3 regions of the Vibrio sp. PSi01 genome follow, and region 3 is predicted to be linked to each of the others. Evidence: predicted binding sites of a transcription regulator. Region 3 holds the regulator's gene; each other region holds the start of a gene.
The links. Region 3 encodes PurR, which represses purine synthesis genes. Its sites were predicted from a motif close to TNANGNAAACGTTTNCNTNA; they were not measured.
Positions count from the first base shown of each region.

Region 1: the regulator PurR is predicted to act here: its motif matches at 2,373-2,392, upstream of metK (methionine adenosyltransferase).
Region 2: the regulator PurR is predicted to act here: its motif matches at 7,153-7,172, upstream of purM (phosphoribosylformylglycinamidine cyclo-ligase).

Region 1 is NZ_JBHNYN010000005.1:370,398-381,357, reverse strand. Features, by position in the region: gene ACFI6G_RS10770 (DUF2189 domain-containing protein) at 1-659, opposite strand, end outside; gene metK (methionine adenosyltransferase) at 1,029-2,183, opposite strand; gene tkt (transketolase) at 2,573-4,567, shown strand; gene epd (erythrose-4-phosphate dehydrogenase) at 4,782-5,831, shown strand; gene ACFI6G_RS10750 (phosphoglycerate kinase) at 5,998-7,161, shown strand; gene fbaA (class II fructose-bisphosphate aldolase) at 7,317-8,393, shown strand; gene mscS (small-conductance mechanosensitive channel MscS) at 8,770-9,636, shown strand; gene ACFI6G_RS10735 (LysE/ArgO family amino acid transporter) at 9,736-10,365, opposite strand; gene ACFI6G_RS10730 (LysR family transcriptional regulator ArgP) at 10,508-10,960, shown strand, end outside.
Region 2 is NZ_JBHNYN010000005.1:15,038-25,997, reverse strand. Features, by position in the region: gene ACFI6G_RS09170 (TIGR03503 family protein) at 1-664, shown strand, start outside; gene fadE (acyl-CoA dehydrogenase FadE) at 862-3,327, opposite strand; gene lpcA (D-sedoheptulose 7-phosphate isomerase) at 3,656-4,231, shown strand; gene ACFI6G_RS09155 (class II glutamine amidotransferase) at 4,296-5,141, shown strand; gene purN (phosphoribosylglycinamide formyltransferase) at 5,242-5,916, opposite strand; gene purM (phosphoribosylformylglycinamidine cyclo-ligase) at 6,049-7,089, opposite strand; gene upp (uracil phosphoribosyltransferase) at 7,259-7,885, shown strand; gene ACFI6G_RS09135 (uracil-xanthine permease family protein) at 8,027-9,265, opposite strand; gene ACFI6G_RS09130 (DUF2066 domain-containing protein) at 9,543-10,808, shown strand; gene ACFI6G_RS09125 (DUF2069 domain-containing protein) at 10,939-10,960, opposite strand, start outside.
Region 3 is NZ_JBHNYN010000003.1:355,180-366,139, forward strand. Features, by position in the region: gene mukB (chromosome partition protein MukB) at 1-2,238, opposite strand, end outside; gene mukE (chromosome partition protein MukE) at 2,235-3,041, opposite strand; gene mukF (chromosome partition protein MukF) at 3,022-4,359, opposite strand; gene cmoM (tRNA uridine 5-oxyacetic acid(34) methyltransferase CmoM) at 4,485-5,270, opposite strand; gene elyC (envelope biogenesis factor ElyC) at 5,386-6,231, shown strand; gene torR (two-component system response regulator TorR) at 6,372-7,085, opposite strand; gene torD (molecular chaperone TorD) at 7,373-8,020, shown strand; gene purR (HTH-type transcriptional repressor PurR) at 8,337-9,341, shown strand; cyclic di-GMP riboswitch class I at 9,512-9,597, shown strand; gene ACFI6G_RS06950 (TfoX/Sxy family DNA transformation protein) at 9,725-10,315, shown strand; gene ACFI6G_RS06955 (TVP38/TMEM64 family protein) at 10,448-10,960, shown strand, end outside.

The DNA of each region.
Region 1 (10,960 bases), on a different contig from region 3:
ACGACCATTGCAGGGATGTTCGATTTCACGGCATTAAAGCTAGTGAAAATAGCGCTCATGACATCAACACGTCTCTCCATCATCAATGGAATTGAAAAGGCAGAAATACTGAATATTAGGCTTGCGATAACAAAACCAATCACAGAACCCGTGATTAAAAAGGGAGCAAATTCGGTCAATGGCGCGCCTTGTACTGAAGGGTAGAGTGCGTGCAATAACGCAGCGATACGCATCCAGAATATCATCGCGACCATTAATACAATCGCAAAGGCCCATTGATGGGTAGAATTACGCGTGATGGCTTTCATCGAGTGCAATAGACTAGCGTTGTGCCCTTTTTCTCTTTCCCAAGCAGCGTCATACAAGCCCAGAGCAAGAAATGGCCCTATCAACATGTACACGATCAAACTTGGCATCACGACCAAGTGCGTTCCTTGCCACTGGACAAGTTGAACAATGGCGATTGCCGCAGCCATAAAGCACAGCCCGTAAAACGCGCTGATTAATGGCATTCTCACTAAGTCATGCAGAGCAAGCGACAACCAATGAAAGGGTGCAGAAATACTGATTTGGTTGCAAGGAATGGTGCGAGCATAATCCTGATCGCTGACCTTGTGTTTTTTATCGTTCAGTTCGGATGGGTGCGCGGTACGAGGCATAGATCCCCCTAGTTAAATAACGTCCTAGTTATAATTCCATAGAGCTCAATATTGTGGCTTAAATGAGCATTATGGGATTGAGCTAAAGTGCTCGTTATCGTCCTAGTTATTGTTCTAGCGTTCACTTAACTATTGATATTAGGCTTAACTGCATTGGGGTTAAATGTGAGCTTGATCTGCTAGGAGTTACCTTAACTATTGTCATTAGTACTAGAAAACACAAATTATCAATGGCTTTTTATACTAAGTGGTTAACGGTAAAGGAGGCAGGTAGAGCGAGTTACGCAGAGTAAGGGTTAGATAAGTACATAAAAATAAAGCCCTTACTAACAAGTAAGGGCTTTAAAGAAACAAATCGCAGTGGCTAAATTATTTTAGACCGGCGAAGTCGGCAAGGATTGCTGCTTTGTCAGTCGCTTCCCAAGGGAACTCTTCACGACCGAAGTGGCCGTATGCAGCTGTCTGCTTGTAGATAGGTTGAAGAAGGTTCAGCATTTCTTGAAGACCGTATGGACGTAGGTCGAAGTTTTGACGAACCGCTTCAATAATGATTTCGTGAGCGACTTTCTCAGTACCAAACGTTTCAACCATGATAGATGTTGGATCTGCAACACCGATAGCGTAAGACAGTTGAATCTCACAACGATCAGCCATACCAGCAGCAACGATGTTTTTCGCAACGTAACGCGCTGCGTAAGCTGCAGAACGGTCAACTTTCGATGGATCTTTACCAGAGAATGCACCGCCACCGTGGCGAGCTGCGCCGCCGTAGGTATCAACAATGATCTTACGACCTGTTAAACCACAGTCACCCATTGGGCCACCGATTACGAAACGGCCTGTTGGGTTGATGAAGAAGTTAGTGTCTTTGTTGATCCATTCAGCAGGAAGTACTGGCTTGATGATCTCTTCCATTACCGCTTCACGTAGATCCGGAGTTGTTACTGAATCACAGTGTTGAGTAGAAAGAACAACAGCATCAATACCAACAATCTTACCTTGGTCGTACTGGAATGTTACTTGAGATTTCGCATCTGGGCGAAGGAAGTCAAGTTTGCCGCTCTTACGTACTTCAGCTTGCTTCTTAACAAGAAGATGAGAGTAAGTAATTGGAGCTGGCATTAGGATTGGTGTTTCGTTAGTCGCGTAACCAAACATGATGCCTTGGTCGCCAGCGCCTTGCTCTTTAGGGTCTGCTTTATCGACACCTTGGTTGATGTCTGGAGACTGCTTACCAATTGTGTTTAGAACGGCACAAGAGTCAGCGTCAAAGCCCATATCAGAATGAACGTAACCAATTTCACGTACTGTTTCACGAGTGATTTCTTCGATATCAACCCATGCAGACGTTGTTACTTCACCGCCAACCATAACCATGCCGGTTTTTACGTAAGTCTCACAAGCAACACGTGCTTTTGGATCTTGTTCCAAGATGGCATCAAGAACAGCATCAGAGATTTGGTCTGCAATTTTATCTGGATGGCCTTCTGAAACAGATTCAGAAGTGAATAGGTGCTTAGCCATGAGAGCTCCACTTTTAGTTTTTAGTTGCAATTAGTTTTTAGTTGCAAACAGTTAAATGCAAATAATTTTAGGCATCGCAAGCTAGCAAGCGCTGCCATTAAATACAGTATATTTTGTAGGTGTTTCTACATCTAGACGGCTATTCTAAATTCCAGCGGTCGAATTACAAGCTCTTTTTTATGATATGTCATAACTAAACGTTTGCGTATCGGTCGGGATAAGCCATTGCCAAGCGATGTAAATGTTCGAAAATTGCGAAAAATGACTGTTAAAATGCCAGTAAAACGTTTGCAGTCGCTAAAGTCGTTTGAGAGAATACCCGCGCTAATAAGAATGAAAATTTTAGCATTAATCTCTTTTTTAAATCGCTTATGTACTCAGGAGCAGACATGCCTTCTCGTAAAGATCTAGCCAATGCAATTCGCGCACTTAGCATGGATGGCGTTCAACAAGCAAATTCAGGCCACCCTGGCGCACCTATGGGTATGGCTGACATCGCTGAAGTTCTTTGGCGTGGTCACTTGAACCACAACCCAGGAAACCCAGAGTGGGCTGACCGCGACCGTTTTATCTTGTCTAACGGGCATGGTTCAATGTTGATTTACTCTCTGCTTCATCTGGCAGGTTACGAGCTCTCAATTGAAGACCTTAAGAACTTCCGTCAGCTGCACTCTAAGACGCCTGGTCACCCTGAGTACGGTTACGCTCCTGGTATCGAAACAACGACAGGCCCTCTAGGTCAAGGCATCACTAATGCTGTTGGTATGGCAATGGCTGAGAAAGCACTGGCTGCACAGTTCAACAAAGAAGGCCACGACATCGTAGACCACTACACTTATGCATTCATGGGTGATGGTTGTCTGATGGAAGGTATCTCTCACGAAGCATGTTCTCTAGCGGGTACGCTAGGCCTTGGTAAGTTGGTTGCTTTCTGGGATGACAACGGCATCTCTATTGATGGCGAAGTTGAAGGTTGGTTCTCTGACGATACACCTAAGCGTTTTGAAGCTTACGGTTGGCATGTAATCCCTGCTGTTGATGGTCACGATGCTGACGCTATCAATGCTGCAATTGAAGCGGCTAAAGCAGATCCTCGTCCAACACTTATCTGTACTAAAACTATCATCGGTTTTGGTTCTCCAAACAAAGCGGGTACGCACGACTGTCACGGTGCTCCACTAGGTGCAGATGAAATCACAGCAACTAAAGCAGCGCTTGGTTGGGAACACGGTCCTTTCGAAATCCCAGCAGATATCGCAGCTGAGTGGAATGCGAAAGAAGCAGGCGCAGCGAAAGAAGCAGCGTGGAATGCTAAGTTTGACGCATACGCAGCGGCTTACCCAGAGCTAGCAGCAGAATTCAAACGTCGTACTAACGGCGAACTTCCAGCTGAGTGGGAAGAGAAAGCAAACGCAATCATTGCTGACCTTCAAGCTAACCCAGCTAACATCGCTTCACGTAAAGCGTCTCAAAATGCACTAGAAGCGTTCGGTGCGATGCTACCTGAATTCATGGGCGGCTCTGCTGACCTTGCGCCTTCTAACCTAACTATGTGGTCTGGTTCTAAGTCTCTTGAAGCAACTGACTTCTCTGGTAACTACATCCACTACGGTGTACGTGAGTTCGGTATGACGGCTATCATGAACGGTATCGCTCTGCACGGTGGTTTCGTACCATACGGTGCAACGTTCCTAATGTTCATGGAATACGCGCGTAACGCAATGCGTATGGCTGCTCTGATGAAAGTTCAGAACATCCAAGTTTACACGCACGATTCTATCGGTCTTGGCGAAGATGGCCCGACTCACCAACCGGTTGAGCAGATCGCTTCTCTACGTCTGACTCCAAATATGAGCACATGGCGTCCATGTGACCAAGTTGAATCAGCAGTTGCTTGGAAACTGGCTATTGAGCGTAAAGATGGTCCTTCATCTTTAATCTTCTCTCGTCAGAACCTTGCACAACAAGATCGTAACGCAGAGCAAGTAGCTAATATCGCTAAGGGTGGTTACATCCTGAAAGATTGTGCTGGTAAGCCAGAGCTAATCATCATTGCTACAGGTTCTGAAGTTGAGCTTGCTGTTGAAGCAGCAGCACAACTAACAGCTGAAGGTAAAGCAGTACGCGTAGTCTCTATGCCTGCAACTGACGCATTCGATAAGCAAGACGCTGAATACCGCGAATCTGTACTTCCATCTGACGTAACTGCACGTATCGCTGTAGAAGCTGGCATCGCTGACTTCTGGTACAAGTACGTTGGTTTCGGTGGCAAGATCATCGGTATGACAACGTTCGGCGAATCTGCACCAGCGGGTGAGCTATTCAAGATGTTCGGTTTCACTACTGAAAATGTAGTAAACACAGCGAAAGAGCTTCTTGCTTAATCATTGACTGATGGCCTTGTGCTAACAGTTAAATGAAGGAAAAAACCGAGCGCTGAGCTCGGTTTTTTGTATCTGGGATTTGTTTTCTCCTAGACTCATCTTTATAAGTAGCAGATCAACCTGTCCTAAGTAGACTGAGGTATTCAAGTAATGCCTTTTGGGTAGGATTCAGTTATCATCTGTTGCACGAAATTTTGGTTAGATGTACGGAACTATGCTAAAAGTCGCGATAAATGGATTTGGACGAATAGGGCGTAATGTATTGCGCGCTGTCTATGAAAGTGGCAAAAGCCAACAAATCAAAGTGGTAGCTGTCAATGAGCTTGCTCAGCCTGACGCTATGGCTCACTTATTACAATACGACACCAGTCACGGTCGCTTTGGTAAGAAGATCTCCAACGATCAAGAGCACATCTATATCCACCATGGTATTGGTGCAGAAGATAAAGGCGAGTTTGATACTATTCGTATCTTACATCTTGCTGATATTGAACTGCTGCCTTGGCGTGACCTTGAGGTGGATATTGTTCTCGATTGTACTGGCGTCTACGGTTGTAGAGATGATGGCCTAGCGCACATCGCTGCAGGGGCTAAAAAAGTTCTATTTTCACATCCTGGTGCGAATGACCTTGATAACACCATTATTTACGGTGTGAATCACGACACTATCACAGCTGACCATCGAATTGTTTCCAACGGTTCATGCACGACTAACTGTATTGTCCCTATCATCAAGGTACTTGATGACGCTTTTGGTATTGAGTCTGGGACCATCACGACTATTCACTCTTCAATGAATGATCAACAAGTGATCGATGCATATCATAGCGACCTTCGCCGTACTCGAGCTGCAAGCCAATCCATCATTCCTGTTGATACCAAATTGCACAAAGGTATTGAAAGGATCTTCCCGAAATTTTCTAACAAGTTCGAAGCGATATCTGTGCGTGTGCCTACGGTAAACGTAACTGCGATGGATTTAAGTGTCACAATTAATACAAATGTGAAAGTTAATGACGTAAATCAAACCATTGTTAATGCGTCCCAGTGTACATTACACAATATAGTTGACTATACTGAAGCGCCGCTCGTTTCCATCGACTTTAATCACGATCCCCATAGCGCAATTGTTGATGGTTCACAAACGCGAGTGAGCAACGGCCACCTAGTGAAAATGCTGGTGTGGTGTGACAATGAATGGGGCTTTGCGAACCGAATGCTGGATACGGTTCTTGCAATGCAAGCTTCTGAAAGCAAGAAGTAAGACCTAGAAGCAAATGTGCGGATTATTTATTTTTTAGCTTGAAATAAATACAAAGTATCCACATATTATGAGTAGTTAAAGAATTACCAGTTGAATAATTTATAGGCTTAGCAGGGTTGCTGAGTTTCCAAAACTTTATATTTATTTAAATTTGAGAGGACAAAACATGTCTGTGATCAAGATGACTGACCTGGAACTTGCAGGTAAACGCGTATTTATTCGTGCTGACCTAAACGTACCAGTAAAAGACGGTAAAGTAACTTCAGATGCACGTATCCTTGCATCTCTACCAACTATCAAACTTTGCCTAGAAGCTGGCGCAAAAGTTATGGTTACTTCTCACCTTGGTCGTCCTACTGAAGGCGAATACAACGAAGAGTTCTCTCTAGCACCTGTAGTTAACTACCTAAACGACGCACTAGACTGCGAAGTTAAGCTAGCGAAAGATTACGTTAACGGCCTAGAGCTAAACGCTGGTGAACTAGTTGTTCTTGAAAACGTTCGCTTTAACAAAGGCGAGAAGAAAAACGAAGAAGCACTTTCTAAGCAGTACGCTGCACTATGTGACATCTTTGTAATGGATGCATTCGGTACAGCTCACCGTGCACAAGCTTCTACTCACGGTGTTGGTACTTATGCACCTGTAGCATGTGCTGGTCCTCTTCTAGCTGCTGAACTTGAAGCTCTTGGCAAAGCAATGGACAACCCGGCTCGTCCACTAGTTGCTATCGTTGGTGGTTCTAAAGTTTCTACTAAACTAACGGTTCTAGAGTCTCTTTCTAAAATTGCTGACCAACTTGTTGTTGGTGGTGGTATCGCGAACACGTTCATCGCTGCTGAAGGCCACAACGTAGGTAAGTCTCTATACGAAGCAGACCTAGTTGAGACAGCTAAGAAGCTAATGAAAGAGTGTGCTATTCCAGTAGCAACTGACGTTGCATGTGCTAAAGCTTTCGATGAAAACGCTGAAGCTGAAATCAAGCACGTTTCTGAAGTTCAAGACGACGACATGATTTTCGACCTTGGTCCAGATTCAACGGCTGCTCTTGCTGAAATCATCGGCAATGCAAAAACTATCCTTTGGAACGGCCCTGTAGGCGTATTCGAATTTAAGAACTTCGAAGCGGGTACTGCTGGTATCTCTAAAGCAATCGCTGAATCTGCAGGTTTCTCTGTAGCCGGTGGTGGTGACACGCTAGCAGCTATCGACAAGTTCGGTATCAAAGCTGACGTTTCTTACATCTCTACTGGTGGTGGCGCTTTCCTTGAGTTCGTTGAAGGTAAAGTACTTCCTGCAGTAGCAATGCTTGAAGAGCGTGCTAAAGCATAATTGATTCAGAAAGGCGAGATGTGAATCTCGCCTTTTAACGTTTGCGGCATATCACACTTTTTTGCTAGAATGGCACAAGTTGTGAGCAAACGATTGCAAGTTTTTGAACTTAAGTTTTTTAATCTTAAAACGATAGAATAAATAGGACTATTTCCATGTCTAAGATCTTCGATTTTGTAAAACCTGGTGTGATTTCTGGCGATGACGTACAGAAAGTATTTGAAGTAGCAAAAGAAAACAAATTTGCTCTTCCTGCTGTAAACGTTGTTGGTACTGACTCTGTAAACGCAGTACTAGAAGCAGCTGCTAAAGTTAAAGCTCCAGTAGTTGTTCAGTTCTCTAACGGTGGCGCTGCATTCTTCGCAGGTAAAGGCGTTAAACTTGAAGGTCAAGGCGCACAAGTTCTTGGCGCTGTAGCTGGTGCAAAATATGTACACGCTGTAGCTGAAGCTTACGGTGTTCCAGTTATCCTGCACACTGACCACGCTGCTAAGAAACTTCTTCCATGGATCGACGGTCTACTAGACGCTGGTGAAGAGTTCTTCGCACAAACTGGTAAGCCTCTATTCTCTTCTCACATGCTAGACCTTTCTGAAGAGTCTCTAGAAGAGAACATCGAAACATGTGCTAAGTACCTAGAGCGCATGGCTAAAATGAACATGACAATCGAGATCGAACTTGGTTGTACTGGTGGTGAAGAAGACGGCGTTGATAACTCTGATATGGACGCATCTGAGCTTTACACTTCTCCAGAAGACGTAGCATACGCATACGAGAAACTAATGGCTGTTAGCCCACGTTTCACTATCGCTGCTTCTTTCGGTAACGTACACGGTGTTTACCAAGCTGGTAACGTTGTACTTACTCCAACTATCCTACGTGACTCTCAAGCATACTGTGCAGAGAAGTTCGGTATTGCACCTAACGCTCTAAACTTCGTATTCCACGGTGGTTCTGGTTCTTCTGAAGCAGAAATCCAAGAGTCTATCGGCTACGGTGTTATCAAAATGAACATCGATACTGATACACAGTGGGCAACTTGGGATGGTATCCGTCAGTACTCTGCTGACAACTTCGACTTCCTACAAGGTCAAATTGGTAACCCAACTGGCGAAGCTGCTCCAAACAAGAAGTACTACGATCCACGCGTATGGCTACGTGCTGGTCAAGCTTCAATGGTTGCTCGTCTAGAGAAAGCATTTGCTGACCTTAACGCTGTAGACGTACTATAATTCTTTGAATTAAGTACTCTTTAAGTTTTTAAAACCCGCTCATAGAGCGGGTTTTTTTATGTCTGATAAAAACTTGTATTAAATATGTGAAAAACCTAGCCTACGGTGAATAAATTTCGTAGTCTTTTAGTTATCGGTATTTGTGTTTATTAGTAAGTTTTATTAATTCAAAAGCTTACATAAATATGACTTTGCAATCTGTCAAAGATAGGATATCGTGCCGAAAAACTGAACTTGGTTCAGTTTATAAAAAGGACTTGGCTTTAATTTACTTTTAACACAATGACTTAACAGAGGTTAATCTTTTTCGTTATCGTAGAGTAAGTTTGGCTTAAGGCAGTTTAGCCCATAGCATATTATATAGAGGATGCACATTATGGCTGATAGTTCGACAGCAATTGAAACCCCACTTGTGGACGGCTTGTCTCACGCTGAGCAGTGGTTAACAAATAATTCAGACCTATTTATCCAATATGGCGTAAATATCATTTCTGCACTGATAATTTTATTTATCGGTAACATCATCGTTAAAGCAATAGCGAATAGCGTGTCCAAGGTTCTTGAGAAGAAGAAAATGGACCGAGCTGTTGTGGAGTTTATCCACGGTTTAGTTCGTTACTTGTTGTTTGTTATTGTTCTTATTGCTGCACTTGGTCGTCTAGGTGTTCAAACTGCATCTGTGGTCGCTGTTATTGGTGCTGCTGGTTTAGCGGTAGGTCTTGCACTACAAGGTTCGCTATCTAATTTTGCTGCCGGTGTACTTATTGTTGCATTCCGTCCATTCAAGTCAGGTGACTATGTAGAGATTGGTGGTGTAGCAGGCTCGGTTGATTCTATTCAAATCTTCCAAACAATCCTAACAACGCCAGACAACAAAATGGTTGTAGTACCTAACGGCAGTGTTATCGGTAGTCCAATCACAAACTACTCTCGTCATGCGACGCGACGTATTGATCTAATGATTGGTGTTTCTTACAACGCTGATCTTCAGAAGACAAAAGCGCTACTGACTAAGATCTGTGAATCTGATGAGCGTGTACTAAAAGAACCTGGCGTTCAAGTTGGTGTTCATACACTTGCTGATTCTTCAGTTAATTTCGTAGTTCGTCCATGGGTTAGCACGGCTGACTACTGGAGTGTTTATTTCGACCTGATGCAAGCAATCAAAGAAGGCTTGGATAATGAAGGCATCGAAATTCCATTCCCGCAAATGGATGTACACATGAATAAAGTAGAAGCTTAATCTCTAGTTCGTTTTTATAGCGATAAGCTTTTATAAAGAAAGGCGGATAACTTAAGTTATCCGCCTTTTTTGTGGGCTACGTTTTGTTTTGAAATCAGGTTACACGTATTGTTCAACTAGTCCGTTGGCAAGTACAAACGCAATAGCAAACATCATAGCCGCTACTGCGATATCGATGCCTTTCTTAACATTCGGTTTAGATAGCGTTGGGCCTAATTTTGCAGCGCCTAGTGACAATGAGTAAAACCACACGAATGAAGCCAAGATCGTCCCCATAGCAAACGCAATTCTGTCATTACCTTCAAATTGCCCACCGATTGAACCTAGAATCACTACGGTATCCAAGTAGAGGTGCGGGTTTAACACGGTCACCGCTAACGCACCTAAAACAACGGTACGCTTGCCACGAGCCAGTATCTCACCCTTTGATTCATTACTTGTACGTGTTCTAAATGCACTACGTAGTGATAACAACCCATAGACCGTTAGAAAGGTAATACCACCCAAAGTGACAGAGGTTAACAACAATTCATTTTGCGAAAGGATCGCTCCTCCGCCAAAAATACCCAATGAGATAAATAAGGTATCGAGCAGGCTACAAATTGTCGCTGTCGTTAAATGATGATTGCGCTTTATCCCTTGATTTAGGACGTACGCATTTTGAGCGCCAATAGGGATGATCATGCTCACCCCTAGACCAAAACCTTGTAATAAAACCCAAAAATTCATTTTAACCTCCACTTATTTAACGATATTTATGTGCTATATGGCGAAGATACTCTGACCCTTTGAATAAGTATAATTAATGATTTTAATCTATTATTAGAGTTGCTAATGTAAAGGATGATTAGGTTAAAAAGGAAGCAAGTTGATGCGTGGGTTGGACTATAAGTGGATAGAAGCACTCGATGCTGTGGTAAAACAACGCAGTTTCGAAAGGGCCGCTGAGCAGTTATATATTTCTCAATCAGCGGTGTCACAGCGTATCAAGCAGCTCGAAAAGTGGATAGCACAGCCGGCTTTAGTGAGAGAAAATCCACCAAGGCCGACACCGGCAGGTAAAAAGCTTTTGGGTTTATATCGTCGAGTTCGCTTACTAGAGCATGAGCTTGTACCTGAGCTAATGAATGAAGAGGGTTCTCAACCATTATCGATCTCTATCGCAACCAACGCTGATAGCTTAGCAACTTGGTTGTTACCAGCATTATCGGATGTAATGACGTCGCGTCAGGTTGAATTGAATCTTGCGATTCATGGTGAATCGAGAACCATTGAGAAGATTAAAAGCGGTGAGGTTGCAGGGGCGATCAGTTTAGAGTCCCAA
Region 2 (10,960 bases), on a different contig from region 3:
CGTATTCACAGTATCGTTACCTATTGATATTGAACCGGGTAAATACCGAGCTCGTATAACCTCTGGCAATGGCGTGTTTTTGCGAGCGCAAGAACAAGAAGTACTCGTGTATCCAACCCCCATTACCACTACTTTTATCCAGTCTCGCAAAGAGGGTTTACCTCATACTATCGTTGTGTCCGGCGAGCAAGGCATGGTCGCGCCCAGCTCTTTGGCGGTTCATGTTGAGCACAAGGCTCCTGATGAGTTTGTTATGTACAGACAAGGCCAAGCTATGGTTGATGCAATGAAAGTGTCTCTAGAGGTACCTTACGCTGGTGAACTGGGTATTTATAACTGGTCGGGGATGGTTTATGCCACTGATGCTTCAAGCCAGCGTCCGCTGATTTTCCCAATTACTGAGCAATCGTACAGCGTTGTTGAAGATATCGATTTAGCGGAGTCACGACGCCTTCAAGCAGAAGCGCTTGAGGAGCAAAAGCGTATCGCAGCAGAATTAATGATACTTCAGAAGCGAGAAGATGACAGGCAACGTAGTATGATCATTATAGCTGTGGGCAATGTGATCGCGATTCTATTGGGTTTGTTGGTTTGGTTTGTGGTTCGAAAGGTGAAAGTGAAGAAAAAGGCTCAACCAGAAATGCAGTTAAAGGCACCTAAGTAAGCTTACAAGCTATATGGTCTTTGTAAGTATGAGCATTGGCATATAAATCATTGGTGTAAGGCCGATTTGCGTTGGTATTGTAAAGAATCATAGTCGTTATTAAAAAAACGGGACTCATAAGAGTCCCGTTTTTTATTGCTTGTTTGCTTCAGCTACCCGTTCGATTTTAATGTCTCGTTTAGTCTTGGTTATCGATGCTAGGCAACGTTCTCAATTGATTGATCTGGGTACTGTGATTTTGAAGCAAGCTTTTCTGGAGAGAAATCGTCAACGTTAATTGTATACAGTCTGTGTTCCTCTGCACTGACAAGCAACGCAGCTTCTTTCTCCGTTAAGATGCCTTTCTCAAGCCCTAATTGAGCGACAAGGTCTAGTCGTAAGAAAGCGCGTTTTTGATGCGTTTCTTTACAAACTTTATCGAACAGTGGCTCAGCTTGAAGAATCACTTCGAGTGCTTTCTCAATCTTACCTACTGGGTTATGTTCAGTTGCTTCTAAGTATTGACCACGGCCGATACGTGAACGTGTTTCGCTCGGCGTTTGAATAATATGCGCTACTTGGCTATCTAGCTTGTCGTTTGGTGCGCGACGAATACGGCCAAATGGCATCAATACAACGCGAAGTAAACGACCAATCACAGGGCTAGGGAAGTTTGCTAAAAACTCATCAATAGCGACTTCTGTCTGTCTTAGGCTGTCTTGCATACCCCAATGTACTAGCGGTAGATCTTCAGCGTGGCTGCCTTCGCTTTCAAAGCGTTTCAGTGTTGCTGAACCTAAGTAGAGTTGGCTCAGGATATCACCCAGTCTTGCTGATAGGCGTTCTCTGCGTTTCAATGACCCCCCTAAAACGGCCATTGAGATGTCAGAAAGTAGCGCTAGGTTGGCACTGTAGCGGTTAAGCTGTTGGTAGTAGCGCTGTGTCTGTTTATCTGTTTTATTTAATGGTGTTGGTGCATCTGAACCACGACCATCGGTTAAACCAAACCACAAGCTGCGGACTAGGTTGCTCATAGTAAAGCTAACGTGCCCTGCTAACGCTGAATCAAACTTATCAAGCGCATCGCTGCTTTCAGAATAAGCGGCTTCCATTTCGTTAAGTACGTAAGGGTGACAACGAATCGCCCCTTGGCCGTAGATGATCATTGAACGAGTCAGGATGTTTGCACCTTCAACTGTTATGGCGATAGGCGAACCTTGGTAGCCACGCGCTAAAAAGTTGGATGGACCTAAACAAATGCCCTTACCGCCGACGATATCCATCGCATCAATGATGCTGCGTTGGCCACGGTGGGTACAATGATACTTAACGATTGCAGAGATAACCGAAGGCTTTTCGCCAAGGTCGATACCTGCGACGGTTAGGTTACTTGCCGCATCCATTACATAGGCGTTTCCTGCTAGACGTGCCAGTGGTTCTTCAACCCCTTCCATACGGCCGATAGGTTGCTTGAATTGACGACGAATGCGAGCGTAAGCGCCTGTAGCTAATGCCGCAGATTTAATGCCACCTGTCGAGTTTGAAGGCAGTGTGATACCACGGCCAACCGACAAACACTCAACCAGCATGCGCCAGCCTTGACCTGCCATTTTCTGACCACCAATGATGAAGTCGATAGGCACAAAAAGGTCGTCGCCTTTCGTTGGGCCATTTTGGAACGGAACGTTAAGCGGAAAGTGACGGTTGCCAATCTCGACGCCTTTTAAATCCGTTGGAATCAACGCACAAGTAATACCAAGATCTTGTTTATCTCCAAGCAGACCATCAGGGTCACGTAGTTTAAAGGCTAACCCTAAAACGGTTGCGACAGGAGCAAGAGTGATATAACGCTTGTTCCATGTTAAACGCATTCCAAGTACTTCTTCGCCTTGCCAATCTCCTTTACATACAATGCCGTAATCAGGGATTGAACCGGCATCTGAACCAGCTTCTGGGCTAGTTAGGGCAAAACACGGGATCTCTTTACCTTCTGCCAAACGTGGGAGGTAGTGGTTTCTTTGTTCTTCTGTTCCGTAGTGTTGTAACAGCTCGCCTGGGCCTAATGAGTTAGGTACGCCAACCGTCGATGACAATACACTAGAAACGCCAGTTAGCTTTTGTAGAACCAAAGATTGAGCGTAAGCTGAGAACTCTAAGCCACCGTATTTTTTCTTGATGATCATGGCGAAGAATTTATGGTCTTTCAGGTATTGCCATACTTCTGGTGGCAAATCAGCAAGCTCATGAGTGACTTGGTAATCATTGACCATTTCACACACGGTGTTTACTGGACCATCTAAAAACGCTTGTTCCGCTTCAGAGAGTCTCGGATCAGCAATGTTCTGAAGTTTCTTCCACTCAGGCTTGCCTTTGAACAGTTCTGCTTCCCACCATACCGTACCAGCTTCTAGTGCTTCTTTTTCTGTCTGAGACATTGCTGGTAGAACTTTCTTAAATAGAGAAAGCGCCTTTTGGCTTACTAGGGTTTGACGAATAGTCGGTACAGCAAAAATCGCTACCGCTAATAGGTAACAAAGCCAACCAGTAATCGCGACGCCGCCAAACAGTGTGAGTGCTATCATCGCGCAGGTTAGTACAACTAATGCACGCACCAGACTAACTCTATGGTAAAGACAGACGCCTAAGATGACGGTCATGCCGAGTAGGGAGAGCAATATGTTCATGATCGATTTCCTTTTCAGAGATCACTTATTGTTATTAAGTTTTAGGTAAGAGGTCTAACCAGTTAAGTGTAAACAAAATATTAAATATTTGTAAAACTCTAAATTGGATAAAAAGCGATCTGAATAGAGTTAAAATTCTAATTGTGAGAGGTTGGTGGTGAATATTTGGGCGGATCGACAGTGACTGGTTAATAAAGGTGGCAATCTTTGGGCTTAAGTGTCGACACTATTTCATGTTTGTGGGTAAACTCAGTTAAAAGAGGGAAAAACCCTCAGCTCTCATTTCACGTACTTTAAGTTGCGTAACAAAATATAAGAGATAAGCCTTATGTACCAAGACCTAATCAAAAGTGAATTGAACGAAGCTGCTGACGTTCTTAACAAGTTCTTGAGTGATGACCACAACATCGCTCAAATTGAAGCGGCTGCAAAACTGATTGCCGACTCATTCAAACAAGAAGGCAAAGTGCTTTCTTGTGGTAACGGTGGCTCACACTGTGATGCCATGCACTTCGCGGAAGAGCTTACTGGTCGATACCGTGAGAACCGCCCAGGTTATGCTGGTATTGCGATTTCAGATCCTAGCCATTTATCTTGCGTGAGTAATGATTTTGGTTACGACCACGTATTTTCTCGCTATGTAGAAGCGGTAGGCCGTAAAGGTGATGTGCTGTTTGGTTTGTCGACTTCTGGTAACTCTGGCAACATTTTAAAAGCGATTGAAGCTGCTCAAGCGAAAGGCATGAAAACCATCGCCCTAACAGGTAAAGATGGCGGTAAAATGGCAGGTTGTGCAGACATCGAAATCCGAGTTCCACATTTTGGTTACGCAGATCGCATTCAAGAAGTTCACATTAAGATTATTCATATTGTGATTCAACTTGTTGAAAAAGAAATGGAATAGTCGTTTACAGAGATTTAAAGCACAGCTTAGGCTCTGCTGGTTTTAATAGGGAGTAGATTAAACCATGTGTGAATTGCTCGGTATGAGCGCGAATGTGCCAACTGATATTTGTTTTAGTTTTACTGGTCTGATGCAGCGTGGAGGTAACACAGGTCCACACCGTGATGGATGGGGTATCACTTTTTATGAGGGAAAGGGTTTTCGTACTTTTAAAGATCCTAACCCTAGCTGTGAATCTAAGATCGCAGAGTTGGTTCAAAACTACCCAATTAAAAGCCAGGCTGTTGTCAGTCATATTCGTCAAGCCAACCGTGGTGGGGTTAATCTTGAAAATACTCACCCTTTTACCCGCGAACTTTGGGGAAGATACTGGACTTTTGCTCACAATGGTCAGTTAACAGACTACGATGATCTTATCAGTGGTCGTTTCAGACCGGTAGGTGAGACGGACAGTGAGCTCTCTTTTTGTTGGTTATTAAAACAGCTCGAGGATCGCTTTCCTGAACCGCCTCAAGACATGGAAGGCATGTTTCGCTTTGTTGCTGAGTGTTGTGACCAGTTACGAGATAAAGGTGTCTTCAACATGTTGTTGAGTGATGGTGAGTATGTGATGACGTACTGTACCAATCATTTGTACTGGATAACAAGACGCGCGCCTTTTGGCAACGCGAGCTTAATTGATGAAGACGTTGAGATTAACTTCCAAGAAGAGACCACGCCGAACGATATAGTTACCGTAGTGGCAACTCAACCTCTTACATGCAATGAGGAGTGGTTTAGAATGAAGCCTGGCGAATATGCGCTGTTTCATTTTGGTGAGCTGATAGGTAACAACCATCAAGCGTTAGAAGATGTTGCTTACGCACCTAAAAAAGTTGCGAGCCAAGCACCGACTGAGCCATTGAGCTAAAACCTCCGGGTAGTATTATTTGCTCTGAACAAAAGAGAGGCCGCTTACTGAACCAAAAGATCAGTAAGCGGCCTTTTTATTTGATTTAGTTTTTGACGAACTACTCTTCTGCGTAACCGTGCTTGCCCAATGCTATACCGTCTAAGATCGCTTGCCCGTTTACCATTAATAAACGATCTTCAGCGAACCATTTGCAGACCATCGGATAAATACAGTGCTCTTGGGTGAGGACTCGGCTTGCTAACATGTCAGCATCATCGTCTTCAAAAACTGGTACCTTAGCTTGTAAGATCACAGGTCCGCCATCGAGTTCTTCTGTTACAAAGTGAACACTTGTACCGTGCTCTTTATCTTGCGCATCAATAGCGCGCTGATGGGTGTGTAAGCCGGGGTATTTAGGAAGTAGAGAAGGGTGGATGTTGATCATTTTCCCTGCGTAATGGCGAACAAACTCTGAACTTAGAATACGCATGTAGCCCGCGAGCACGATCAAATCGGGTTGGTAAGCATCGATTTGAACCATCAATTCATGATCAAACTCTTCGCGTGAACCAAAGTTTTTTGGATTAACAGAATGTGCGTTAACACCTGCGGCCTTTGCTCGCTCTAACCCAAAAGCCTCTGCTTTGTTTGAGAACACAGCTTTAACAGAAGCATCAATCATATTGTTATCGCAGGCATCTAAAATTGCCTGTAAGTTACTTCCGCTTCCTGAAACTAAAACAACGATGTTTTTCTTAGAGTGACTGGTTTTATTTGAGTGATTATTTTTCATAGAGTGGGTCATACGATTAGTTAACAGGACTGTTTACAATTTACCTACATAAACTAAGGTTTTCTGCGGGCCAAATAGCAAAATGAGGACCATTAGGTCCTCATTGATTAACTAAATAAGTGAATACATCACTTATTTGATTTCTACTTGCTCTTCACCAGCTTCAGCGTTTGCGATCTCACCGATAACCCAAGCGTTTTCGCCTTCAGCTTTCAGTAGTTCAACAGCTGCTTCAGCTTGATCTTTAGGTAGAGCCACAACTAGGCCTACACCACAGTTGAAAGTGCGGTACATTTCAAATGTTTCCACGTTACCTTTCTCTTGTAGCCAATTGAAGATAGCAGGCCATTCCCAGCTCTTGCCATCAATCACTGCTTTAGTGCCTTCAGGAAGTACGCGTGGGATATTTTCCCAAAAACCACCGCCTGTGATGTGCGAGATAGCATGAATGTCATGCTCAGCAATCATCTTAAGCGCTGACTTAATGTAAATCTTAGTTGGTTCTAGTAGGTGCTCACCGATTGTGCGGCCTTCTAGTTCTTCACTCTTATCAGCACCAGAAACTTCTAGAACTTTACGAATTAGAGAATAACCGTTTGAGTGTGGACCACTTGAGCCAACAGCAATAAGTGCGTCGCCTGCTGCTACTTTAGTGCCATCGATGATGTCAGCTTTTTCTACAACACCAACACAGAAGCCAGCTACGTCATAGTCGTCACCTTCGTACATACCTGGCATTTCAGCCGTTTCACCACCGATTAGTGCACAACCAGCTTGAACACAGCCTTCAGCAATACCAGAAACAACGTCTGCAGCTGTATCTACATCTAGCTTACCTGTTGCGTAGTAGTCTAAGAAGAATAACGGCTCACCACCTTGAACGATTAGGTCGTTCACACACATTGCCACTAGGTCGATACCAATGGTGTCGTGTTTTTTCAGATCCAAAGCAAGGCGAAGTTTAGTACCAACACCATCAGTACCTGAAACCAGTACTGGCTCTTTGTATTTCGTTGGAAGTTCACATAGGGCGCCAAAGCCACCAATACCGCCCATCACTTCAGGGCGACGAGTGCGTTTAACTGCACCTTTAATACGGTCTACTAGTGCATTACCTGCGTCGATATCAACACCAGCGTCTTTGTAGCTTAGAGAAGAAGTATTACCACTCACGGGATAGTCCTCGAACTTAAGTTGGATGTGAAAACGGCGCTATTCTAACAGGGCTTGATTACGAAGAGCAAACGTTTGCGCGGTTTTTTTTATTAGAATAAAGATTCTGAAATAACCACACAGTTCGTGTATAATCTACAGGTTTGTTTAAATATTGCCGGAGTTGGAAATGAAAGTTGTTGAAGTGAAACACCCGCTAGTAAAACATAAAATTGGCCTGATGCGTGAAGGTGAGATTAGCACTAAGCGTTTTCGCGAGCTAGCAACAGAAGTGGGTAGCCTTCTAACGTATGAAGCGACATCTGATTTCGAAACTGAGCGAGTAACCATTAATGGTTGGAATGGCCCAGTAGAAGTTGACCAAATCAAGGGTAAGAAAGTAACAGTAGTACCAATCCTACGTGCTGGTTTAGGTATGATGGATGGTGTACTTGAGCACATGCCAAGTGCTCGTATTAGTGTAGTTGGTATCTACCGTGATGAAGAAACACTAGAACCTGTACCGTACTTCAACAAGTTAGCATCTAACATTGATGAGCGTATTGCTCTAGTTGTTGATCCAATGTTAGCGACTGGCGGTTCTATGATTGCAACTCTTGATCTACTAAAAGAGCAAGGCTGTAAAGTCTTTAAAGTGCTTGTCCTTGTTGCTGCACCTGAAGGTATCGCGGCTCTAGAAAAAGCGCACCCAGATGTTGAGCTTTACACAGCTGCAATCGATGAGAAGCTAAACGACAAGGGCTACATTGTTCCTGGTCTTGGCGATGCTGGTGATAAAATCTTCGGTACTAAGTAATTCGGTTTCAGCTTAAGTGACTCAAACCGTTTCTTAACTCGCTGAATTAGCCGTATTAATAAAAGAGGGAGAGCATTCGACGCTCTCCCTTTTTTGATCTTGTTGGTTTGTGATTCTTTTGAATCTAGCACTACCGATGGATTAATCGATTTGAGCTTTGTCTACCACAGTATTGTCACCTAGCTCTTCTGGAAGTACTAGGTTAAGTAGAATCGCCACGATACCGCACAAGCTTACGCCTTGTAGGCTGAAGTCACCAATACCAAAGGCCATACCGCCAATACCAAAGACTAAAGTAATACCCACAATCACAAGGTTACGTGATTTATGCAGGTCAACGTTGTTCTTGATGAGTGTGTTAAGGCCCACTGTTGCGATAGAGCCAAACAGTAGAATCATGATGCCACCCATTACAGGAACCGGAATCGTTTGAAGTAGTGCGCCTAGCTTACCAACCAATGCAAGAACGATAGCAGTAACAGCAGCCCAAGTCATGATCACTGGGTTGAATGCTTTCGTCAGCATTACTGCACCTGTTACTTCACTGTAGGTTGTGTTTGGCGGAGCGCCCAGCATAGAAGCTGCGATTGTAGCCACGCCGTCGCCTGTGATAGTACGGTGTAAACCTGGCTTTTTAAGGTAGTCTTTACCGGTTACGTTAGAGATAGCAAGCATGTCCCCTACGTGCTCTACGGCTGGTGCGATAGCAACAAACACCATAAAGAAGATAGCGTTGATGTTAAATTCTGGTGCTGTGAAGTTAGGTAGTGCTAACCAGGCTGCTTGAGTGACAGGGGTAAAATCAACGACTCCGTATACTAAGCTCGTTACATAACCCGCTACAATACCACCAAAGATAGGCAGTAGTTTAAGGAAGCCTTTCGAGAAAACACTGATGACAATCGTCACTAGTAGTGAAATAGAAGAGATCCATAATGCTGCATCAGCATCGATAAGTTGCACAGCACCATCACCGGTTTTGCCTAACGCCATGTTTACTGCAACGGGTGCAAGACCTAAGCCGATCACCATGATTACAGGGCCAACCACGACTGGTGGAAGTAGTTTATGGATGAAAGCAACACCTCGAACTTTAATCAATGCGCCCATTAAGACATACACAACACCCGCAGCCATTAGGCCGCCCATTGTTGCGCCAATGCCCCAAGTTTGAATACCAAACATGATAGGTGCGATGAATGCAAAAGAAGATGCTAAGAAGATTGGCACTGAGCGGCGTGTAATCAGTTGGAATAAAAGAGTACCGATACCCGCGCCAAAGAGTGCAACGTTAGGATCAAGCCCAGTTAGTAGCGGCACTAATACAAGTGCACCAAAAGCTACAAACAGCATTTGCGCACCTTGCAAAGCATTTTTCATGTGAAGTCCTTAAATTGGTCGTTATATGAAAAGTGGAAAATAAAATTCGCAGGATTCTATCACTTAGCAATCGATTGCTATACCAAATAGATCAAATTTATTTATCTTAGTGATGTTTGTTGCTATCAAAATAAGAAGAAATACAGTTTACAAGTGAACGATTTATCATGGTCAGGTGATATTTTGTGGTTATTAAACACAGTGGGCGCTATCGACCTTGCCCCCCAATCCATAGTTGCTTATCATCTAGGCACAAGATTTGAATATTAGGATCAGTATGCGCTACATAGCATTTTTGTTAATGGCACTATTAGCCTCTCCGAGTTATGCATTAACTCAAGTAGATATTTTTAGTGCTGAAGTTGCGATTAACGCTGAAAACAAGCAGCCAGAACAAGTGGCAAGAAATACCGGTATGGAGCAGGTATTGATACGTGCGACTGGCCAAACTGATGTTGCATCGAACGAAACCATTCAAAAGGCGATGCGTAAGAGTTCGCAGTACATGTCTCAAATGAGTTTTGGCGAGAGCAATGACCAATCAACATTGCGCATGCGTTTTAACGGTGCTCAAATCCGTTCTCTATTGACCCAAGCGCAGTTACCGTACTGGCCTGATACTCGTTCAAACATTCTTGTTTGGCTCGTAGAAGAAGACAACTACGACAAAAATATTGTGTGGGAACACTCCAACTCACAATTAGCGGCAGGTTTACAAGCTAACGCAAAAGAGCGCGGCTTGCCTCTAACGCTACCTGTGGGTGACTTTGATGATATTACAGGTATTGCGACTTCTGATTTGTGGGGCAGCTTTGTTACGCCAATCAGTAAAGCGAGTCAGCGTTACCCTGTTGATGCTGTGTTGGTGATTAAGGCTCAATCTTCAGGTTTACGTTGGACTTTGTACGATCAAAAGCCGAGTCAATTGACGAGCGCACCAACATCGCCAGTGAGCGGTTCAGTGTCGGGTAACAGCGCTACGACTTCTAAGAAGCTAGTCGACCAAATCAGCAACTACTACGCAGGTAAAAGTGCGGTTACCGTAGCCAGTGAATCTTCGGAATCAATATTAACGCAGTTTATTAGCTTGAATAACGCGCAGGATTTCTTCCAACTGGAGAACGCACTTAAGCGTCTAAATTCAGTTGCAAGTTTAGATATTCTCAAGATTCAAAACAACGAAGTGACGTTCCGAATTCACTTATTGTCGACTCAACAAGAGTTTGAGCAAGAAGTGGAAAGCATTCGCCAAGTCGCAAAGGTTGAAGAATCTTACATTGAACCTGAAGTGAGCCCTGAATTTGAAACGCAAGACAACGCCATGTCTGTAGGCGATGATTCAGCAGCTATTACTGATACGACCCTGAACGATGGCGCAGAAGCGACGGTTAACGAAGCAGACCCAAGTGTTCAAGTCATCAAAGGTAGTAAGTTATCAGCTAAAGCGGATGCTGAGCTAACGAATACGTCTGGCTCGGAAGAGCTAACAGTTGTTGCGCCAGTACATGCTAAGCCAAGTCTAGTATACGAATGGGTTCGCTAGTAATGGTCTACTGACATTGCGGATTGAAATGCATTCATGAAAAAGCCCTGCAAGAGAAATCTCGCAGGGCTTTTTGTTTGTTTATTGTTGCTTTTTCTACTTGTACTAGCTAAAGGTAACCGAACCTAAGTTATTGCTCGAACTTAGCTTTC
Region 3 (10,960 bases):
ATCAAACGCGTCTACATCGCCTTCAAGGATGTAAAGGTCTTCTGGACAATCATCAAGATCCACCAGCTTCTCTTTAATGCCATCCAAATCAGAAACCACAATCGCATGACGAGCTGGGCCGTACATCGCACTGAAGTAAGGTGCATCGCCAATGGTGATGTCGTCGTAGATCTCAGAAAGCAGTACGCCACCAAGAGTGTCAGCGAGGCCTTTCAGACGAGGATCGTTAGAACCACCTGGAGATGCTAGACGCTCGATCTCTTGCTCAAGTTCAGCTCGGCGGGTTGCCAGTTGATCTTTAGCAACCGCTTGAGACTTTTCGTCTTCAAGTACTTGCTGCATTTGAGTCATTACCGCTTGGCTATCTTCTAGCTCAGCTTCGGTTTGATCTCTCAATGCTTCAAGGGCATCGTTTGCCGTGATCCAAGCAGGAGCAATAGACTCAAGCTTTTGAATCTCTTGATCGTGGTTTTGTTGCACACGACGTTGTTCACTTTTCGCTTCACGTAACTCTTCTTGAGCATACTCAAGCGTTTCGATCTGCATTGCATGACGTTCGCGTTCTTCGTCGAAAACCGCTTCGTCAGTCAGTGAAATGTTGTGTTGCTTTTGGTATTCAGTCGCAAGCTCTTTTGCTTGACGCTGCTGCGCTACATCGCGAGCCATGTCGCGGTGCTGAGCACGCCATTGCTGTTCGTTCTCAACAACGTGTTTTGCGTTACGACCTTTTTCTAGAGCTTGCTTAGCGCTATGAGACGCTTCTTTACGTTCAACGTTACCGACAATGCTCTTAACCAAAGACAGTGCTTTGTCGAACTGTGCAGAAGCTGCAGAAGACATGTCGAGCTTGTGCTTAGTAGACAGTAACGTCTGCGTGCTTGATTCTTCTTGTGCTTTTAGCTCAGAAACCAGAGTTAATGCGCTTTCTGCGGTAATAGACTCATCACCCAGTAGCTGCTTAGTTTTCTCTAATGCTTGAACCGCTTGCTGGTATTGAAGCGCACGAGTCTGCTGAACATCCAACGCTTGTTGGTAATCAGCAAGCTGAGTTTTCAGGCTATCCACTTCTTCTTCAGTAATGGTTGCCTGCTCTTCAGCAAGAAGTACGCGTTCTTGGGCTTCTTCAACCACCATCATCTGCTCTTCTAGACGCTCATTAAGCTCTTCTAGATCTTCGCTGTAGCGCGCAATTTTCTCTTGCTGACGAAGTGCAGTTTGAACCAATTGAAGGTGATCCGAAGCCGCTTGGTAATCTTGCTCTAGCGCTGATTCTTGATCCACCAGCAGTTCGAGTTCTTCTTGAACACGATTCAACAGGTTGTTTTGATCAAGTAAGGTTTCGCGAGAACCAAACAGTTCACCACGGAACTTCATGGTTTGATCTAACTTGTTACGACGATCGTTAGCATGGCGCATGTAGTCCGCAGCCACGTAGTTCGTAGATTCAGTGATCAAGTGTTTGAACAAATCACGATCCGACTGAGTTGTCTTGATCGCTTCTAGCGTCATGCGGTTCTCACGCAGTGCCGATTCCATATCTTGGAATGCTTTCTTCACACCACCATTTTGCGGCAGAAGGTAGTCACGCAGAGAACGCGTAATCGCACTTGATATACCACCGTAAAGTGATGCTTCAATTAGACGGTAGAACTTAGAACGGTCGCTGCTGTTACGCAGTTTCTTCGGGACGACACCGTACTCAAACATCTGTGAGTGGTAATCAACAATCGAAGAGAATGCTTTAAAGTGAGCGCCTTCGTATTGTGCAACTGCTGCTTTCACATCGTTCAATTGACATACACGAGCGTGGCTGTCGGAAACGTTTTGAATCAATACATCCGTTGGTTTCACATGGCTAGGAAGGCCTTGGATAACGAACGGCTTGATGTCTACTTTCTTGTCACGACCCGCAACTTGCTGCAGTTTTACTGCAAACAACAGGCGTTGATTACGAGAGTTCACAACATCTAGCGCAGCATAACATGCGCCAGGTTGAAGCTTACCGTAAAGGCCTTTATCACGAGATGACTGTGAGCTACCCGCTTCCGTTGTGTTACGGAAATGCAGAAGGCTTTGGTCTGGGATGAGTGCTGTGATGAATGCCGCCATTGTGGTCGACTTACCTGCACCGTTACCACCAGAAAGCGTTGTAACCAATCCATCAATATCAAAAGTACGTGCGAAGAAGCCGTTCCAGTTGACCATGGTTAATGATTGATACTTACCTCTTTCAATCATGCTTCACCTTCTACTTTTGTTTGTTCGCCGTCGTTTGACTCAAGGTCAAAGTCAGCTTGATCGTTAAAAATGTCTTGTTGACCGTTTTCATCTATGCCTGCATCGACTTCTGATACAGCTTCTGCTTGCTCTTCATTCAACAAGCTGCCTTGGTTAGGCTCTTGCGTATGCACCACAGCTTCACCGTCACGGATAAGACGCAATTGCGCTTCTTTCATGTCATCGCCAACACGAACGTCAGCACCAAAGCGGAATACCGCTTCGCTGATACGGAATTTTCCCGTTTCGCCAATCGCAATCAACATGCCGATACGACGTAAGCGACGTAGAGAAGTACGCACTTTTTCAAACAGCTTTTCTTTGTCTAGGTCAGAACCAGACGCACGGTTGGTTGCTAGCTTCATGAGTTTTTTCTCATCCGCTAACGACATCAACTCATCAAACAGCTCTTGGTTGGTGAAGATACCTTCATGAGTAAGGCGTTCTGGGCTTAGGTATAAGAAACACAACACTTTACCAACCAACATGTCTAGCTCAGACAATACACTACGACCAATCAGAGACGTAGAACGCGGACGCAGGTAAAAGAAGCCTTCTGGCGCTTTCACAAGCTCGGTGTTGTAGCGTTGGTAGAAATGCTGAAGCTCAACTTCAAAGTCAGACAGCAACGCGTGGTTATCTAGGTCTTCGGTTGAAACATGCTTGCCTGAACGCAGCATGCTGTCTAGCGCAGGGAACAGTGGGTTCGCTATCGCTTTTACCAGTTTCTCTGGCATGTAATCATCAGTACTTGTTAATGACATTTGCTTGTACCTTTGCACCGAAATCGTTGATTGCCTGCCAATCTGGCTGAATAGCCTGATAGTCAGACTCTGAGTAACCTAAGCGCACGGCTTGGTCGACAACAATTCTGGCTAAATCAAAATGGTGTGTGCGAGGGTGTGCTGCGAGGTAATCGCGTAACACAAGGCCAAGGTCAATTGGCGCGCCTTGCTGTTTGTGAGCTTTTAACATCTCTGCAATTCGTTCTGAAAGCAGATCATTCACTTGCTCAAATTCTTCGTACTCTACGTCGATCGGCGCTTGTCCCATCACTTCGTCATCACGAAGCACAAGCGCTTCATCACGAAGATCAGTTAGCTTATCGGCATCGGCGTAGGTCAATAACCAAGGCGCATCGAAGTAGTCGGTAACCGACTGACGCAAGCGTTGGCTAAAGGCTCGGTTTTTATCCATATCAATCGCGGTACGGATAAACTTGTGAACGTGGCGGTCGTAGCCGATCCACAAATCGATCGCTTGCTGACCCCAACTAGTGATTCGGTCAAGCTTCATCTGCAAGCCGAACAAGGTTTCGCCAACGAACTCGAGTTCATCGTCACCGTAAACAATTTCTTGAATATCGAGGATCTGTGTTTGCAGCTCATCACCCGCCGCTTGCAAGGTGTCTTGCAATTCTTTTAGCGTGGACGAGGTTTCTGAAAGCAAAGTTTCACAGTTGTTAATCGCCTCTCGCCAATCTTTGTTTAAAAGGTCGGCAATTTGCTGCTTAACGGTTTGCTGCTGCTCATCCATAACACGTTGGTTAAGATCGATCTGATCGAAAATTTCACCAACAGAATACTTGAGCACGCCGTAAACGTTCTTTCTCCAATGTCCTGGAGTTCCGCCCTTCTGCGCAGCTTCAATAGCTTTAGCCATCTCGTCCGCAACCATAGAAAGCTGGATAGACAATTTTAATTTAGAGAACTGACGGTGACGTAAGTAATAATCTGAGATACCCATCGCTAATGGCGACAAACGGTAAATGCTCGCACCATCGGTGATTTCGCTAGTAAAGCGGCTAATCAGCTTCTGTTTAACCAACTCATTGATGGCGTTGTTGGCACGAAACGCAGACGCTTCGCCAGTATCTTCAAACAGTCGAGTGACAATAGTAAATGCATCGTGCAATTCACCCTCGCCCAACTCTTCATCGAACCTTTCATTGCTTAATACTGCGATAGCAATCAAAAATGCTAAGCGCTCTGGTGGCAAGTTTAATGAAAAATCATGCTGCTTGACCCAGCCCACCAACTCATCAATTGGCTGCTCTTCGGCAGTTTGAGTCATTTCACTCATTGTGGTTCCTGTTACTGTTTTTCGTAATATCGAACATGTTAGATATTACGCCTATTTCTTTATGACGCGGGCTTCTTACGATTGCATAGCGCATGTTGTGGCTTCTTTTACCACATTCACCGCTGCTATTGCGCAGGTTTTTGAGCCCAAACGTGAATATAACGGCCTAGTGACAGATATGGCTCTTGGCGGCATAGCTGTTTTTCCAGTTCCAATACATCTTCAAATTGGTAATCGCCCATGTACTCCATATTACCTATGTAGTCACTGAAAGAGCGAATGCCTGATTTACCACAGATTTCTAGACCAGCGTCTTCTATCCATTGATAAACCTCTTCCGGCTTCAAGCCTTTTTGTGGTTGCAGCTTAAACCGTTTTCGATGTGGCATCCCATTCAATACATGAGGAATGTTGCCACAAATCACATTTTTCAGGACTAATCCGTGGTGGTTGTAAAACATTATCGAAGCAACACCACCCGGCTTTACTTGTTCCAGTAATAAATCAAGTGCCTCTTTCGGGTTCGCTAACCACTCCATCACAGCATGAAACATCACAACATCGACTTTCCCATCGAGATGTTCTGCCACATTCTGAATGGGAGAGTGGATAAAACGATACCGCTCTAGCAAACCTGCTTCGCTGATACTTTCTTCTGCTAGTTTCAGCATTTCAGAAGAGAGGTCACACAGAGAAACATTATGCCCAAGCGACGCAATTTTTTGCGACATTTGTGCAAGCCCACCGCCAGCATCGAGTATATGCAACGGAGATATGGAACCATCAAATTTGCTCAAAGCTTGTTCTAAATCTTCCCATACGATGATCTGACGGATCTCTCCTTTGTCAGAGCCGTAAATATTTTTTGCAAATTTGTGGGCAATATCGTCGAAATTACGGTCTTCAGTCACGGCTACTTGAGTTATTATGTCCTATCGTGCCTGCTATTCTGTCACAGGAATTTCAGGAATAAAGAGGCGATGTCTCTTTTTACTACCAAGTGATGTTTTTTCGGACTATTCGGATATGTTTGAGCTGAAAAAAGTAGTGTCTTCATTATTGATGCCACTGCCAGCAATGTTAATTCTCGCTTTTCTGGGTTTAGCCCTAGTGATGTTTACTACCAAAAGGAAGACTGGTTGCCTAATTACCCTTTCAGCCCTCTGTGGTATTTTCCTCATCGCTTTCCAGCCAGTTTCTAGTCAACTTTTAATGCCAATGGAAAGGCAACACACCGCTTTTTTACCCGTCGATGACACCATCGATTACGTTATGGTTCTCGGCAGTGGTCACGTCGTAGACGACCAAATCCCACCTACATCTGAGCTTAGTCGCACAGGATTGATGCGTTTAAGTGAAGGCATTCGTATTTTACGCCTTTATCCTGGTGCCAAACTCATTTTGTCTGGCTATGGTGCGGGGACTGAAGTGAGTAATGCAAGAATGATGGCTAAAGTGGCTTTAGCGCTTGGGGTTTCAAAACCTGACATCATTTTGCTTGAAACAGCAAAAGACACGTGGGAAGAAGCCCGCCAAGCCGCCGCGTTTGTTAAAAATAAAAAGATGGTATTAGTTACATCGGCTAGCCATATGACTCGCGCCTTGAATGAATTCCATGCTGCGGGTATGAAACCATTAGCGGCACCAACCAACTACCTTGCACAAGAAGGCATTGTAGAGCCTTGGGATAAGTACATGCCTAAAGCGCTATACCTTGAGCAGACCGAACGTTATTGGCACGAAACCATGGGGTTAGTTTGGCAAAGCCTGCGCGATTGGCTAGACACGAGTAATGATAATGTTGAAGAGCCTATCGTTGTCCCTGAGCCTTCTATTTTAGAAGAAGATAATGGCGTCGTTTCTGCGGCCTAGTCTCAAATCGATATCTATTAATTTTCGGATGGTTAGCAATAACCAATAGTATGGCAAGAAATAAAAAGCCGAACCATCAATGATGTCTCGGCTTTTTTACGCTAGTTGTCTTTTTTTACTGATTAAAACGCCCGAAGGGTTTAGTCACCAGCGAACATGTAACCTTCACCGTGAACCGTCACAAAAATCTGTGGGTTCTTGGGATCAAACTCCATTTTTGCGCGCATACGACGAATTAACACATCGATAGTGCGATCATTAGGCGCATCCACTCGGTGGCTAATCATGTTCAAAATACGTTCGCGACTTAATACTTGGTTAGGGTAAGAAGAGAGTGCGACTAGCAACTCATACTCAGCCTTAGTCAGTTTAACCGGCTCACCATTTTTGCTTAGCGCTCGGCGAGGAATATCAAACGTCCACTCACCAAAACGAACAACAGACTCATCTTCTGCTTGTTCCACCACTCCCGTCGCTGTTCTACGAGCAGCAGCAATACGCCAAAGTAAGTTTTTAACTCGAACCAATAATTCGCGAAGTTCGAAGGGTTTAGTAACATAATCGTCTGCGCCCATTTCAAGGCCTACGATTTTGTCGATGCTATCCGTGCGTCCAGTAACTAAAATAATTCCAATGTCTGATTGACTGCGTAATTCGCGAGTTAGCATCAATCCATCTTCGCCTGGTAAGTTGATGTCCAGCATAATGAGATCAACGTTGTTTTCTTCCAACACGTTTCTCATCTGAGCGCCGCTCTCAGCTTCACTCACTGTGTAACCTTCGTTCTGGAAATATCCAACCAGTTTACTGCGGGTTACCACATCATCTTCTACGACCAATACGTGATAGCTCATCTACACCACTTTTCTTATTTAATAGTTTCAATGACTATTCTATTCATGACTAGTAACAATTCTAGTGGTACTGAAGATAAAAGCCAGAAACATGGATTTTTTTTGATACAAGACAATCTTAAACCTTGCTATTTATCGTCCATCGCAATTCAATATAGGCATTACTACGAACGAGTCACTTTGCGCTTAGCAAATAACCTTGTTATTCAGCCTTGGTGTGCTTGTACCCAAATGACTTAACGGCGCTGGGTATATAAACATCACAAGACTAAATCAGGATCTATGAAATGAAAGATACGAAAGCATTCAACGAGCAAAGAGCAGAAATTTACTGGTGGTTATCAAGCTTATTCGCCAAAGAGCTCACTCAAGAAGAACTCGATCACTACCACTCTGTTGAAATTCGTTCTTTCCTTTCTGGTTTAGGTTCGAATGAAGCTCTAAAGCCTTCGATTGATAAGCTTGTAGACGCATTGAACCGTCTACAAACACGTGAAGATGCCCAACTGGAACTGTCTGCTGACTTCTGCGACCTTTTCTTGAAGACAGACAAACATGGTGCTTTACCTTACGCTTCAATGTACATCGGCGAAACAGGTCTATTAAACGATAAGCCAGCTAAAGACATGGAAGACATCATGGCTAAGCACAACTTAATCGTGAACCAAGACTTAAAAGAACCTGCAGATCACATTGCTATCGAACTCGACTTCCTTGGCAATCTAATCATCCGTTCAAATGAAACTGAGCTTGAAGAAGAATTAGAGAAATCGTTCGTCATTCAACAGCAGTTTATCGATCAGCAACTACTTACTTGGTTGCCAAAGTTTAATGTGAAATGTCATGACGTTGACCAGTTTGGTTTCTACGCTTCGGTCTCGTCTTTGCTACTCGCATTTTGCAATTTAGACACTCAATATTTAGCTGGTGAATAAGTTCGCCCAACGACTAGGTAAATAAATTCAGTAGAATGTGACAATTCACCCGGATTTCTGGGTGAATTATATTGCGAGTAATTTCTAGTCAGTCTAAAATTGTGACCGCAAACGATAAAATATGAAACATTCACGAAATGCTAAGCTTATTTAAGTTCAAAGCATTTCGGTGTTAAGACAAGCCGCTCAATAGCGGTTTTTTGTTTTTTAGCACTTTAGTACCCAAAGAGCCCTACAAATTTAAGCTCTTAGTTAAGTAGCTTAACGGCTACTTTATTCCGTACTTTGGGAAAGTAGCTTCTAATAGGATAAAACCATGGCCACTATAAAAGATGTCGCTCGCTTAGCAGGCGTATCAACAACAACCGTTTCTCACGTAATCAACAAAACACGTTTTGTCGCAGAAGCGACTCAAGAAAAAGTAAACAAAGCCGTAGACGAACTAAACTATGCACCGAGTGCTGTTGCTCGTAGTTTGAAATGTAATACAACACGCACTATCGGCATGCTAGTAACTCAGTCAACCAACCTATTCTTCTCTGAGGTTATCGATGGCGTAGAGAGCTACTGCTACCGTCAAGGCTACACTTTGATTTTGTGTAACACAGGCGGTATTTATGAGAAGCAACGTGATTACATTCGAATGCTTGCAGAGAAGCGTGTAGATGGCATCTTGGTTATGTGTTCAGACCTAACTGAAGAACTAAGAGAAATGTTAGACCGTCACGCTGACATTCCTAAAGTAGTGATGGACTGGGGTCCTGAGAGCTCTCAAGCCGACAAGATCATTGATAACTCTGAAGAAGGTGGCTACCTAGCGACCAAGTACCTTATTGAACGCGGTCACTCTAAGATTGCTTGTTTAAGTGGCCACTTAGATAAAGCAGCCTGTGTTGAACGTATCGCAGGATACAAACGTGCATTTGACGAAGCTAATATTGCCACTGACGAACGCTTGATCATTGAAGGTAACTTTGAATGTGATACTGCTGTTATAGCAGCAGATAAGATTGTTGAGATGAAAGATCGCCCAACGGCAGTGTTCTGTTTCAACGACACCATGGCACTAGGTTTGATGAGTCGATTACAAGAAAAAGGAATTCGCATTCCTGAAGATATATCAGTTATTGGTTACGATAACATCGAACTCGCTGAATATTTCTCCCCACCATTGACCACGGTTCACCAACCGAAGCGTCGTGTTGGTAAAAATGCATTCGAAATTTTGTTAGAACGCATCAAAGATAAAGATCATGAAAAACGCGTTTTCGAAATGCACCCTGAAATTGTTGAACGAAGTACAGTTAAAACGTTAAATTAATTGATAAATTCAGTTTATTCTAATCAAGCGCACCTTTAGGTGCGCTTTTTTTATCAACAACATTAATGAACCTGGTATCATAACAGCAAGATCATTAATTGAAGCAATATCACATTTTGAAATAACAAGTGTGAGCTTCATTCAACAAAAACTTTATTCTATTTAATCAGTCACGCACAGGGCAAACCACTCGAAAGAGTGAGACGCAAAGCTTCCGGCCTAAACCACTCGTTGGTATGGTAGCGGGGTTACCGATGGCAAAATGCAGTGGTTACTAATAATTTAGTAATTTACGGCTTATTGACAATTTAGTTGCAACATTTTGCTAATCTCTCGGACCTGCTTATTTGGTGGCGTAGTTCAAATACACCGAGATAAATAACATGGATAAACCGATACTAAAGGACTCAATGAAGTTATTTGAGTCCCTAGGAAAAATAAAATCACGTTCAATGTTTGGTGGCTTCGGTCTTTTTGCCGATGACACGATGTTTGCTCTGGTTGTAAATGACCAGTTGCATATACGAGCGGACAAATGCACAACAAAACAATTTGAACAACAAGGGTTTCAACCTTACGTTTACAAAAAACGTGGCTTCCCTGTTGTTACTAAATATTTCGCTTTGCCTGAAGGCCTGTGGCAGGATCAAGAAAAAATCTTGCAGCTTGCGACTACGTCTTTGGGTTTTGCTAAAGATGAAAAAGCTGAACAGTCTTCTGCTAAACCAACTCGATTAAAAGACCTTCCTAACCTTCGACTTGCTACCGAGCGCATGTTGAAAAAGGCTGGGATAGATTCCGTAGAACGTTTATATGAATCTGGCTCTGTAAACGCGTTTAACGCCATCAAGGAATCTCACGCGTCCTCTGTCAGTATCGAGTTACTTTGGGCGCTAGAAGGTGCGATTAATGGTACACATTGGTCTGTTATACCGCAGCAGCGTCGCGAAGAGCTTATCAGTCGCGTAAATTAACATTATCAGTTAAAACTACACATAACTAAGCCGCATTTATGCGGCTTTTTTTTATATCTGTTGAAAGTTAATCTAAGCTTTACCTGTCTATCTATACTATCGGTATGCATTGAAAATTTAGAGGAAGTATCAATGAGTAAGAAAATGATATTGGGTATTGTGTTGGTAATAACGATTGTCTTACTAGGCGTCAACTTTGGCCAATACCTCACACTTGAGAATGCCAAGGCTCAGCAAGCCGTTTTGAATGAATACATTGACAGTAATTTTATCGCCGCGGCTGCTATTTATTTCGCAGCTTACGTCATGATTACCGCTTTCTCGATTCCAGGAGCTGCTGTTGTGACCCTATTGGGTGCTGCGCTCTTTGGTTTTTGGAATAGTTTGTTATTGGTGTCATTCGCCAGTGCAATCGGTGCAACTATCGCCTTTTTGAGTAGCCGCTATTTGTTACGTGACTGGATTCAAACCAAATTCGGCGACAAATTGGCGACCATGAATAAAGGTGTCGAAAAAGACGGGGCATTTTACTTATTTTCTCTACGCCTGATCCCTGTATTCCCATTTTTCCTTATCAACCTGTTGATGGGTCTAACGCCGATGTCGGTAAGTCGTTACTACATTACGAGTCAAATTGGGATGTTG